2 regions of the Streptomyces tirandamycinicus genome follow, and region 1 is predicted to be linked to the other one. Evidence: riboswitches for the same ligand, from Rfam matches in the RefSeq annotation. Region 1 holds a riboswitch; the other holds the start of a gene.

Region 1 (5,375 bases):
CCAGCGCTCGGGCCACGCGAACTGCGTGTCGTAGTGGTCGGGGTGCAGCACACCCCGGGCGGTGCGGGTCCGCTCCCACGCCGGGAGGGATCCGTGGCGCTCGGCCAGGTCGCAGGACGCCTCGTAGGCGGCCAGCATGATCCGCTCGGCGATGCGCGTGGACAGCGCCTTCGCCCCGGCGGAGTCGAACGGCAGGCGCAGCTTGAAGAAGACGTCCTGCAGGCCCATCGCGCCCAGGCCCACCGGGCGCCACTTGGCGTTGGAGCGGCCGGCCTGCTCGGTCGGGTAGTAGTTGATGTCGACGACCCGGTCGAGGAAGGTCACGGCGGTGCGGACGGTGTCGTCCAGCCGCGCCCAGTCGATCACCTCCTCGCCGTCGGCGGCGTCCGGTACGACGAACGCGCCGAGGTTCACCGAACCGAGGTTGCAGACGGCGGTCTCGCCGTCGTCGGTCACCTCGATGATCTCGGTGCACAGGTTGGAGGAGTGGACGACGGTACCGGGTTCCGCGGTCTGGTTGGCCGTGCGGTTGGACGCGTCCTTGAAGGTCATCCAGCCGTTGCCGGTCTGGGCGAGGGTGCGCATCATGCGCCCGTAGAGCTCACGGGCGGGGATGGTGCGGCGGGCGAGCCCGGCGGCCTCCGCCTTGCGGTACGCGGCGTCGAAGTCGTCGCCCCAGAGGTCGACGAGCTCGGGCACGTCGGCGGGGGAGAACAGCGACCAGTCGGCGTCGGCGTTCACCCGGCGCATGAACTCGTCGGGGATCCAGTGCGCCAGGTTGAGGTTGTGCGTGCGGCGCGCCTCCTCGCCCGTGTTGTCCCGCAGCTCCAGGAACTCCTCGATGTCCGCGTGCCAGGTCTCCAGGTAGACGCAGGCGGCGCCCTTGCGCCGGCCGCCCTGGTTGACGGCGGCCACCGACGAGTCCAGCGTGCGCAGGAACGGCACGATGCCGTTGGAGTGGCCGTTGGTCCCCCGGATGAGCGAACCGCGGGAGCGGATGCGGGAGTACGACAGGCCGATGCCGCCGGCGTGCTTCGAGAGCCGTGCCACCTGGTGGTAGCGCTCGTAGATGGAGTCCAGTTCGTCCAGCGGGGAGTCCAGCAGGTAGCAGGACGACATCTGGGGGTGCCGGGTGCCGGAGTTGAAGAGCGTGGGGGAGGACGGCAGGTAGTCGAGGCGGCTCATCAGCCCGTACAGGGACGCCACTTCGTCCAGCGCGCGCGGGGAGTCGTCCTCGGCGAGACCGCAGGCGACGCGCAGCATGAAGTACTGCGGGGTTTCGATGACCTTGCGGGTGATCGGGTGCCGGAGCAGATAGCGGCTGTAGAGGGTGCGCAGGCCGAAGTAGCCGAAGCGGTCGTCGGCGTCCGGGTCGACCAGCGCGTCGAGACGCCGGGCGTGCGCCCCGGCGAACGCGGCGGTGCGGTCCGCGATCAGCCCCTCGCGGTGGCCGACGGCGATCGAGCCGGAGAACGCGGACGCGCCCTGGCCGGCCGCCTCGTCCGCGATGGTGAGGGTGAGCAGTCGTGCCGCGAGCCGGGAGTACGCCGGGTCCTCGGAGATCAGCCCGGCGGCCGCCTCCGTGGCCAGTTCGCGCAGTTCGGCCTCGTCGGAGCCCGCGTGACGGCCCCGGAGAGCGGCCGCGGCCACCCGGCCGGGGTCGGCGTCGGGCAGGTCGGCGGTGAGCTCGGTCAGGGTCCGCAGGAGCGCGGTGCCTGGTCCGTCGGCGAGCTGCGCTGAAGCAGGATCGGGCGGCGCGATGGTCACGGGGTGCTCTCCCTCGCTCGGCTGGGGGCCGGCGGGGCGGGGGCACGGACGCACACCCGGGCAGGGCGGACCGCGTCCACCGGCCTTTTCCGCGAGGCCCGGACGTCTGGGCACCCGGGCCGGACGGTCCGGGCGCACCGTCGGCAGGTTCTCGGACTCACACGGGGCGTACGGGTCCTGGTTTCGGACCGGCGCACGCCGGTACACCGTTGCGGGACAGTTCCGGATTCCCACCGGATTCCCCTGCGTCGACAGCGAGCACGAGCATACATGTAGGGGCGGCGAGTTGCGGCACCCCCCACATGTTGTGTCGTGAGCCCGTTCAGAGCTCCAGGGCGTAGGTCAGCAGGGGAGGCATGCCGGGCACGGGTGTCCAGTCCCGCCCGGGTGTCCGCGCGAAGCCGAGCCGTCCGTACAGGCGATGGGCGGCGTGCATCGCGGAATGGGTGGAGAGGACCAGCCGTTGACAGCCGAGGGCCCGGGCGCGCTCGGCGCACGCCCGCACCAGCGCCTCCCCCACTCCCCGGCCGCGGGCCGCCGGGTCGACCGCCAGCATCCGGAACTCGGCTTCCAGCGGGCCGGCGACCTCGGCCCAGGGCCCGCCGTACGGAGTGAACGTCACCCCGCCGGCGATCCGCCCCCCGCGGTCGGCCGCGACCAGCACCTCGGCCTCCGCGGCCCGCCGGGGGACGTCCCGCAGCACGGCGAGATAGGGGTCGTCCTCGCCGAAGTCCAGCAGCCCGCCGTCGAGGTACGCCCGCGTCGTGACCGCCCCGAGGGCCTCGTGGTCGCCGGGCTCCGCGCGCCTGATGGTGATGTCCATGTCGGCAGTGTGCTCCACGGGTACGGCGCAGGCCTCCGCTTTCCCCGGAGGGGGCGCGGAGGCCCGTGGGCGGCGGTCGGACCGGGTGGTCAGCAGCAGCGGAACCCCTTGCGGGGGTCGGCCTCCCGCTCGTCCGTGCGGCGGCGTTCGAACTCGCGGCGGGACATCACCTCCGCGTCGGGGTCGTGCGACCGCGTGTGGGCCACATAGCGGTCGTACACCGACTCGCCCGAGACCTCGCGCACGTACCAGCGGATCCAGCCCACCGCGCGCCGCACGCCGCTCACCATCGCCATACCCGCCACGGTACTCACGTCCTGCCGCTTCCGGCAGCCTCGTGGCCGCCGGCGCCGGCGCCGGCCGTCGCGAGCTCCGCCTTCTCCTCCTTGGTGGCGAACAGCCCGGCGGGCGCGACGAGCTTCGACTCGACGTACGGGACCTCGGCGAGCCGGACGGTCTCCGGCTTGCTGATCGACCGGAAGCAGACCCGGGCGGCGTCCGCCAGGACCACCACGATGAGCAGGGCGAACAGCGCCGCGAGCACGCCGTCGACGGTGGAGTTGGTGACGATGGTGTGCATGTCGTCCATCGACTTCGCCGGAGCCAGCACCTCGCCGGAGTCGATGCCCGCCTGGTACTTCTCGCGCTGGGAGAAGAAGCCCACCTTGGGGTCGCCGGAGAAGACCTTCTGCCAGCTCGCGGTGAGGGTGACCGTGGCGTCCCAGGCGAGCGGGACCGCCGTGACCCACGCCCACTTGAGGCGTCCGGACTTCACCAGCAGCGTGGTGCAGACGGCGAGGGCGACGGCCGCGAGGAGCTGGTTGGCGATGCCGAAGAGCGGGAAGAGCTGGTTGATGCCGCCGAGCGGGTCGTGCACGCCGACCCAGAGGAAGTAGCCCCAGCCGCCGACGACGACCGCGCTGGCGAACCAGACGCCGGGCTTCCAGCTGACCTGCTTCATCGGCGGGTAGACGTTGCCGAGCGTGTCCTGCAGCATGAAGCGCCCCACGCGGGTGCCCGCGTCGACCGTGGTGAGGATGAAGAGCGCCTCGAACATGATGGCGAAGTGGTACCAGAAGGCCTTCATCCCGGCGCCGCCGACGACCGCGGAGAAGATCTCCGACATGCCGAGCGCGAAGGTCGGCGCGCCGCCGGTGCGGGAGAGCAGGCTCGACTCCTCGACGTCCTTCGCGGCCTGGGTCAGCTGCTCGGGGGAGACGGTGAAGCCGAGGTTGGCGACCGCCTGGGAGGCGGAGTCGACCGTCGTGCCGATGACGCCGGACGGGGAGTTGATCGCGAAGTACAGGCCCGGGTCGAGGATGCAGGCGCAGATCATCGCCATGACCGCGACGAACGACTCGGTCAGCATGGCGCCGTAGCCGATCATCCGGATCTGGGTCTCCTTCTGGATCATCTTCGGGGTGGTGCCCGAGGCGACCAGGGAGTGGAAGCCGGAGAGCGCGCCGCACGCGATGGTGATGAACACGAACGGGAACAGCGAGCCCGCGAAGACCGGTCCCTGGCCGTTGCCCGCGAACTCGGTGACGGCCGGCATCTTCAGGGTCGGCATCGCGATGACCACGCCCAGTGCGAGCAGCACGATGGTGCCGACCTTCATGAAGGTCGAGAGGTAGTCGCGCGGGGCCAGCAGCAGCCAGACCGGGAGCACGGAGGCCAGGAATCCGTAGATCACCATCCAGACGACCAGGGTGCCCGGCTCCAGGGTGAAGAACGACGCGAGCGAGGAGTCCGCGACCCAGCCGCCCGCGATGATCGCGAGCAGCAGCAGCGCGACGCCGATGACCGACACCTCGCTGACCCGGCCCGGCCGCAGGGTACGCAGGTAGACGCCCATGAACAGGGCGATCGGGATCGTCATGCCGATGGAGAAGACGCCCCACGGGGAGTGCGCCAGGGCGTTGACGATCACCAGCGCCAGCACCGCCAGCAGGATGATCATGATGGCGAAGACCGCGATCAGGGCGGCCACGCCGCCGAAGGGGCCGATCTCGTCCCGCGCCATCTGGCCGAGCGACCGGCCGTCCCGGCGGGTGGAGAAGAACAGGGTGACCATGTCCTGCACGGCACCGGCGAAGATCACTCCGACGATGATCCAGATGGTGCCCGGGAGGTATCCCATCTGGGCGGCGAGGATCGGGCCGACCAGCGGACCGGCTCCGGCGATGGCCGCGAAGTGGTGGCCGAACAGCACCCGCCGGTCCGTCGGGTGGAAGTCGACACCGTTGTCGAGCCGCTCGGCGGGGGTGGCGCGGGTCTTGTCGGCCCGCAGGACGCGGTACTGGATGAAGCGCGCGTAGAACCGGTAGGCGATGGCGTACGAGCCGAGCGCCGCCGCCAGCATCCAGACGGCGGAGACCTCTTCACCCCGCGCGAGGGCGAGCACGCTCCAGCCGCCGGCGCCCACCAGCGCGACGAGTGCCCAGACGGCGATGGACCGGGGAGTCATGCTCCGCCGGGATGTGCTCGATGGTGCAGGCTCGGCCATGGTGTGGCTCCCGTCCCGTGGTGATCGCATGTAACGCGCAGGCAATGTAGGCGACTGCCGCCCCGGGAGTCACCCCCGGCTCGCATCTCGGTACGGCAAAGTCTGCGGCGGCGTCCCGCGGTTCGGGCCGCTCCACCCCGTGGCCGGAACCACCGGGAACCGCCCGGAACCACCGGGAACCGCCCGGAACCACCGGGAACCGCCCGGAACCACCGGGAACCGCCCGGAACCGTCGGCCGTAACCCGCCCGGAGGACGGCCCCAGCCGCAGACGACCGCA
Region 2 (5,375 bases), 2.9 Mb from region 1:
GGACCTGCGGTTCGGACAGCAGGGTGGGGGTGTGTCCGGGGACGGAGCGGGCGACGAGCCACAGCCGGCACATCCACTCGAGCTGGGCGGTGCGGTCGAAGGCCTGGCCGAGCGAGGCTCCGTAGGTGACCGTGCCGTGGTTGCGCAGCAGCGCGCCGGTGCGGTCCTCCAGGGCGCGGAGCAGGTTTGCGGCCAGCTCGTCGGTCCCGTACAGGGCGTAGGAGGCCACGCGGACGGGGCCGCCGAGGGCCGCCGTCATGTAGTGGATCGGCGGCAGCTCGTCGACGAGGGTGGAGACGGCGGTGGCGTGCACGGCGTGGGTGTGGACGACGGCCACCGCGTCGGTGGTGCGGTGGATCGCGAGGTGCATCGGGAGCTCGCTGGTGGGCGTGAGCTCGCCGAGGACCTGCCGGCCGTCGAGGCGGACACCGACGGCGTCCGCGGCGGTGAGCCGGTCGTAGTGCACCCCGGTGGGGGTGACCAGCACGATGTCGCCGTCGGCGGCGGGGACGCGGACGGAGACGTTGCCCGAGGTCCCTACGACGAGGCCGTCCGCGACGGTTCTGCGGGCGGTGGCCACGAGGTCCGACCAGGCCCGGGATATCGCTTCGTGCTCCTGTTCGGTCATGGGGGCGATCCTGTCAGCCGGGGCGGGCGGCAGCGGCGGCGGGGAGGTGGCGAGGCCGCCACGGGCACTGCGGCGGGGAGGTGGCGAGGCCGCCACGGGCACTGCGGCGGGGAGGTGGCGAGGCCGCCGGCGGCCCGGCGCCGGCCGGCCGATCGGCCGCAACTGACCGCGGGACTCGCCGCGGGAGGTCCGGAGTGACCAGAATCTCTTCCGCCGTTCATCCGCGCGACGCCGCCGGGTCGTGTGGAGGCCGCCGTGCGGCCGCCGACGACCGCTACGGGCCCGCAGTTCGGGGCGACGGCGGGCGGCGCGGACCCGGCCCGGGGGCTCCGGTGCGCCGCCGCGGACACAAGCGGAGGGACCGCAACCCACTTGGAGACACTCCGCAGCCCATCCCAGTTCACCTTCCGTTCACTCGACAACCCTACGTTCACCCGCGCCACTACCATCCGAACGATTGCCTGGGTACCCGGTTCATGGAGCACATCACCCTGCTGCTCGCGATTGTCGTCGTGACAGCACTCGTGTTCGATTTCACGAACGGCTTCCACGACACCGCCAACGCCATGGCGACGACCATCTCGACGGGTGCGATGAGACCGAAGGCGGCAGTGGCGATGTCCGCCGTGCTGAACCTGGTCGGCGCGTTCCTGTCGGTCGAGGTCGCCAAGACGATCTCGGGCGGCATCATCAACGAGGAGGGCATCCGGCCAGAGGTGATCTTCGCCGCGCTGGTCGGCGCGATCCTCTGGAACCTGCTGACCTGGCTGCTGGGCCTCCCGTCCAGCTCCTCCCACGCCCTCTTCGGCGGCCTCATCGGCGCCGCCGTGATGTCCGCCGGGTTCTCGGCCGTCAACGGCGGCACGATCGTCACCAAGGTCCTGATCCCGGCCGTCGCGGCGCCGCTCGTCGCCGGCCTCGCGGCCCTCGTCGCCACCAGGCTGACGTACCGCATCGGCGGCACCACCGAGAACAGGTCCACCTCCAAGGGCTACCGCGCCGGGCAGATCGCCTCCGCCGGCCTGGTCTCCCTCGCCCACGGCACCAACGACGCGCAGAAGACCATGGGCGTCATCACCCTGGCGCTGGTCACCGGAGGCGTCCTCGCGCCCGGCTCGAACCCCCCGATGTGGGTCATCGTCTCCGCCGGTGTCGCGATCGCGCTCGGCACCTACCTCGGCGGCTGGCGCATCATCCGCACCATGGGCAAGGGGCTGACCGACCTCCAGCCGCAGCAGGGCTTCGCCGCGCAGACCAGTGCCGCGACGGTCATCCTGGCCTCCTCGAACCTCGGCTTCTCGCTCTCCACCACCCAGTCCTGCTCGGGTGCCGTGATGGGTGCCGGCCTCGGCCGCAAGGGCGGTGTGGTCCGCTGGTCCACCGCGACCCGGATGTTCGTCGCCTGGGGCCTGACCCTGCCCGCCGCCGGCCTGGTCGCCGCGGCCGCCGAGTTCCTGACCAAGCAGGGCACCTGGGGCATCGCCGCCGTGGCCGTGCTGCTCGTCGCGGGCTCCGGGGCCATCTGGACGGTCTCGCGCCGCAAGCCGGTCGACCACACCAATGTCACGGACGACGAGATCGAGCCCGCCGGCGTCGTCACCACCGCCATCGCGGCCGTCTCCCCGCCCCCGGCCGGCGTCGCGGCGACCCCGGCGACCGAGCCCGGGACACCGGACGCCGCGTCTACCGCGTCCGCCGCGTCCACGGCAGCCCCGGCGACCGAGCCCGACGCGCTGACGGCCCCCGTCCCGGCCCAGGCCTCCGAGTCCGCTCCGGCGCCCGCCGCCACGGTGTAAGGAAAGAACGACATGAAGATCGACTGGGTAGCTCTGGGCTCCGTCTTCGGCGTGAGCCTCGTCGTGACCGTCGCCCTGGTGGGCCTGTTCACCCTGGGCATCGCGGGTCTCTCCAGGCAGGAGGCCGCGGCCGCGCAGGGAGGCTCGGCCGGCCTCGCCCGCACCGGCGCGTACGCCTGCTTCGCGCTCTGCGCGGCGGCCGTGGCCTTCGGGATCTACTTGATCGTGGTCTGACGCCGCGGCACGACCTCCGGCAGGGGCCGGGCGCACCTCCGGGTGTGCCCGGCCCCTGCCGCATGCCCGCCCCGCACCCCCGCCGCGCCGGCCGTGCGCCCTGTCCCGTCGCAGGTCAAGGGCGAGTTGACGGGCGTTCGGGGCCCGTGGTGGACTTCCGGGGCCACTTACGGCGGCAGAAGAGGAAGCCGGTGCGAATCCGGCGCGGTCCCGCCACTGTCACGGGTGCGCTCCCCCAGGAGCACCAGGGAGCACCCCGGAGCCAGGAACTCTTCGCCGCCGGTCACGTCGAGCCGGGGCGCGGACCCTGAGTGAGGACGAACATGCCTGCCGAACCCGGGGGGCCGGCTCTGCCGCGCCCGGACATCACGTTCGCGTACGGCGCCGCCGCCGGACTGGCCGGTGACCTGCTCCTCGGCGATCCACGCCGCGGGCACCCGGTCGCGGTCTTCGGGCGGGCGGCCGCCGCGGTCGAACGGAGACTCTGGCACGACCACCGCGGCTGGGGCACCCTGCACACCGCGGTGTGCGCCGGGGGCGCGGTCGCCGCGGGCGCGCTGGCCGCGGCCTCAACGCGCCGATGATGTCGATGTACCCGGCGGTCGCCATCATCGTCACCGCCCTGGGCTTCACCCTGCTCGGCGAGGCCATGCGCGAAGCCCTCGACCCGAAGCTGCGAGGTTGATGTCATGCCACTGCTCGATGTGGACGAACTCACCGTCACCTTCGGCGGTCGCGGCCGCAAGGCCGCCAAGGCGGTCGAGACGGCCAAGGCGGTCGAAGGCGTCGAGGCCGTCCCGGCGCGGGGCGCCGGCGCCGCTCGCGGGTGACGCCCGCCGGGCCCGGCCGGTCCGTTCGGCCGGGGTCCGGCGGTCCGTTCATCCCGGGCCGGCGGGGGCGCGCGGCCGGGGTCCGGCGGTTCCGTGCGTCCGGGACCCGGCGGGACTCAGTCCAGATAGCCGCGCAACTGGTCGGCGTAGGCGTGGTCGCGCAGCTTGCCGAGCGTCTTGGACTCGATCTGGCGGATGCGTTCCCGGGTGACGCCGAAGATCCGGCCGATCTCCTCCAGGGTGCGGGGCCGGCCGTCGGCCAGTCCGTAGCGCAGCTGGACGACCTTGCGCTCCCGCTCGCCGAGCGTGGAGAGGACGGCTTCGAGGTGCTGCCGCAGCAGCAGGAAGGCGGCGGACTCCACGGGGGACGCGGCGTCGCCGTCCTCGATGAGGTCGCCGAGGGCGACGTCGTCCTCCTCGCCGACCGGTGCGTGCAGCGACACCGGTTCCTGGGCGAGCCGCAGCACCTCGCCGACGCGTTCGGGCGCGAGATCGAGCTGCGCGGCGACCTCCTCCGCCGTGGGCTCGTAGCCGTGTTCCTGCAGCAGACGCCGCTGGACCCGCACGACGCGGTTGATGAGCTCCACGACGTGGACGGGCACGCGGATCGTCCGGGCCTGGTCGGCGAGGGCCCGCGACATGGCCTGGCGGATCCACCAGGTCGCATACGTGGAGAACTTGTAGCCGCGGGCGTAGTCGAACTTCTCGACGGCGCGGATCAGCCCGAGGTTGCCCTCCTGGACGAGGTCGAGCATGGTCAGCCCGCGCCCGACGTACCGCTTGGCGACGGACACGACGAGCCGCAGATTGGCCTCGATCAGCCGGCGTTTGGCCATCCGTCCCATGACGACGAGCCGGTCGAGGTCGAGGGCGAGCTGGGAGTCGAGGTCGGGGGTGCTGCCCAGCTTCTCCTCGGCGAAGAGGCCCGCCTCGACCCGGCGGGCGAGCTCCACCTCCTCGGCGGCGCTGAGCAGCGGGATGCGCCCGATCTCCCGCAGGTACTGCCGGAACAGGTCGGACGAGGGGGCGTGGCCGCCCGCGTCCCGGCGGGCCGGCGGCACGGGAGCCTCGAGAAGCTCGAACGACCCGGCGGGCTCAGGGGACTCGGCGGGCTCAGGGGACTCGGCGGGCTCGGGAGAACCCAAGGCCCCAGGGGACTCAGGGGACCCGGCAGGCTCGCGGGACTCGCGGGACTCGCGGGACTCGGCGGGCTCGGGCGGGTCCGCCGCCCCGGGCCCGTCCTCCGCCGCCATGGCGTCCGGCATCGGAGGGGGCTCGTTCTCGGGGTGGTGCGCTGCCCGGCTCTGCGGCGGGACCGCCGCGAACGGTTCGGCTTCGGTCAGGGTGCGGGTCTGCACGGGGGCGACCTCCAGGGTGGGTGCTGCCGGTCGGGGGGCAGACAGCAGCGGGACGGGGACGGCGGCCGGGCCGCTGTCCGTCCCGTACACGATGAGCGGATCCGCGGGATCGAGTGGCCCACCTGCCGTGGACCGGCCGCGCTCCGGGGACTCAGGCACCGCCCCCCAGTGTGGGGTACGACACATCACCGCCACGAGGGGCGTGCGGTGACTTTTTGCGTCCGGTGCGTGACCGGCCGGTTACCGGTGGGCCGGGTGGTGCGGGTGCCGTGGGCGGACCGCCCGGTGGTGTGGCGTGGGCGGCGCGGGGGGCGGGGTGGGTTCCCCGGCCGGTCCGGCTCCCCGCCCGGCCCGGAGAGCCGCCGGGCGCGCCCTCGGCCGCCCGGCGCCGGGGCTCCTCAGAGCGCGTCGGCGCCAGGGCTCCTCAGAGCGCGTCGGCGCCGCGGTTGCGGAGCGACTGGGCGTACTGCTGGAGCACCCAGAGCTCGTTCTGCACGGCGGCGAGCTGCTGGGCGTCGGCCTGGGCGCC

The links. Region 1 has a riboswitch for cobalamin ahead of DDW44_RS20440 (ribonucleoside-diphosphate reductase subunit alpha). Riboswitches for the same ligand answer to the same signal wherever they lie in the genome.
Region 2: linked by a shared signal. The riboswitch ahead of DDW44_RS07730 (cobalamin biosynthesis protein) and the one ahead of DDW44_RS20440 (ribonucleoside-diphosphate reductase subunit alpha) in region 1 are both predicted to bind cobalamin.

What each region holds. Positions count from the first base shown of each region.
Region 1 is NZ_CP029188.1:4,598,611-4,603,985, forward strand. Features, by position in the region: gene DDW44_RS20440 (ribonucleoside-diphosphate reductase subunit alpha) at 1-1,767, opposite strand, end outside; cobalamin riboswitch at 1,893-2,035, opposite strand; gene DDW44_RS20445 (GNAT family N-acetyltransferase) at 2,090-2,590, opposite strand; gene DDW44_RS20450 (YbdD/YjiX family protein) at 2,680-2,886, opposite strand; gene DDW44_RS20455 (carbon starvation CstA family protein) at 2,901-5,096, opposite strand.
Region 2 is NZ_CP029188.1:1,729,941-1,735,315, forward strand. Features, by position in the region: gene DDW44_RS07715 (class II aldolase/adducin family protein) at 1-628, opposite strand, end outside; gene DDW44_RS07720 (inorganic phosphate transporter) at 1,105-2,424, shown strand; gene DDW44_RS07725 (hypothetical protein) at 2,437-2,658, shown strand; cobalamin riboswitch at 2,792-2,950, shown strand; partial or broken gene DDW44_RS07730 (cobalamin biosynthesis protein) at 2,982-3,236, shown strand; partial or broken gene DDW44_RS07735 (ABC transporter permease) at 3,230-3,343, shown strand; gene DDW44_RS07740 (hypothetical protein) at 3,348-3,488, shown strand; gene DDW44_RS07745 (RNA polymerase sigma factor) at 3,605-5,005, opposite strand; gene dnaG (DNA primase) at 5,271-5,375, opposite strand, start outside.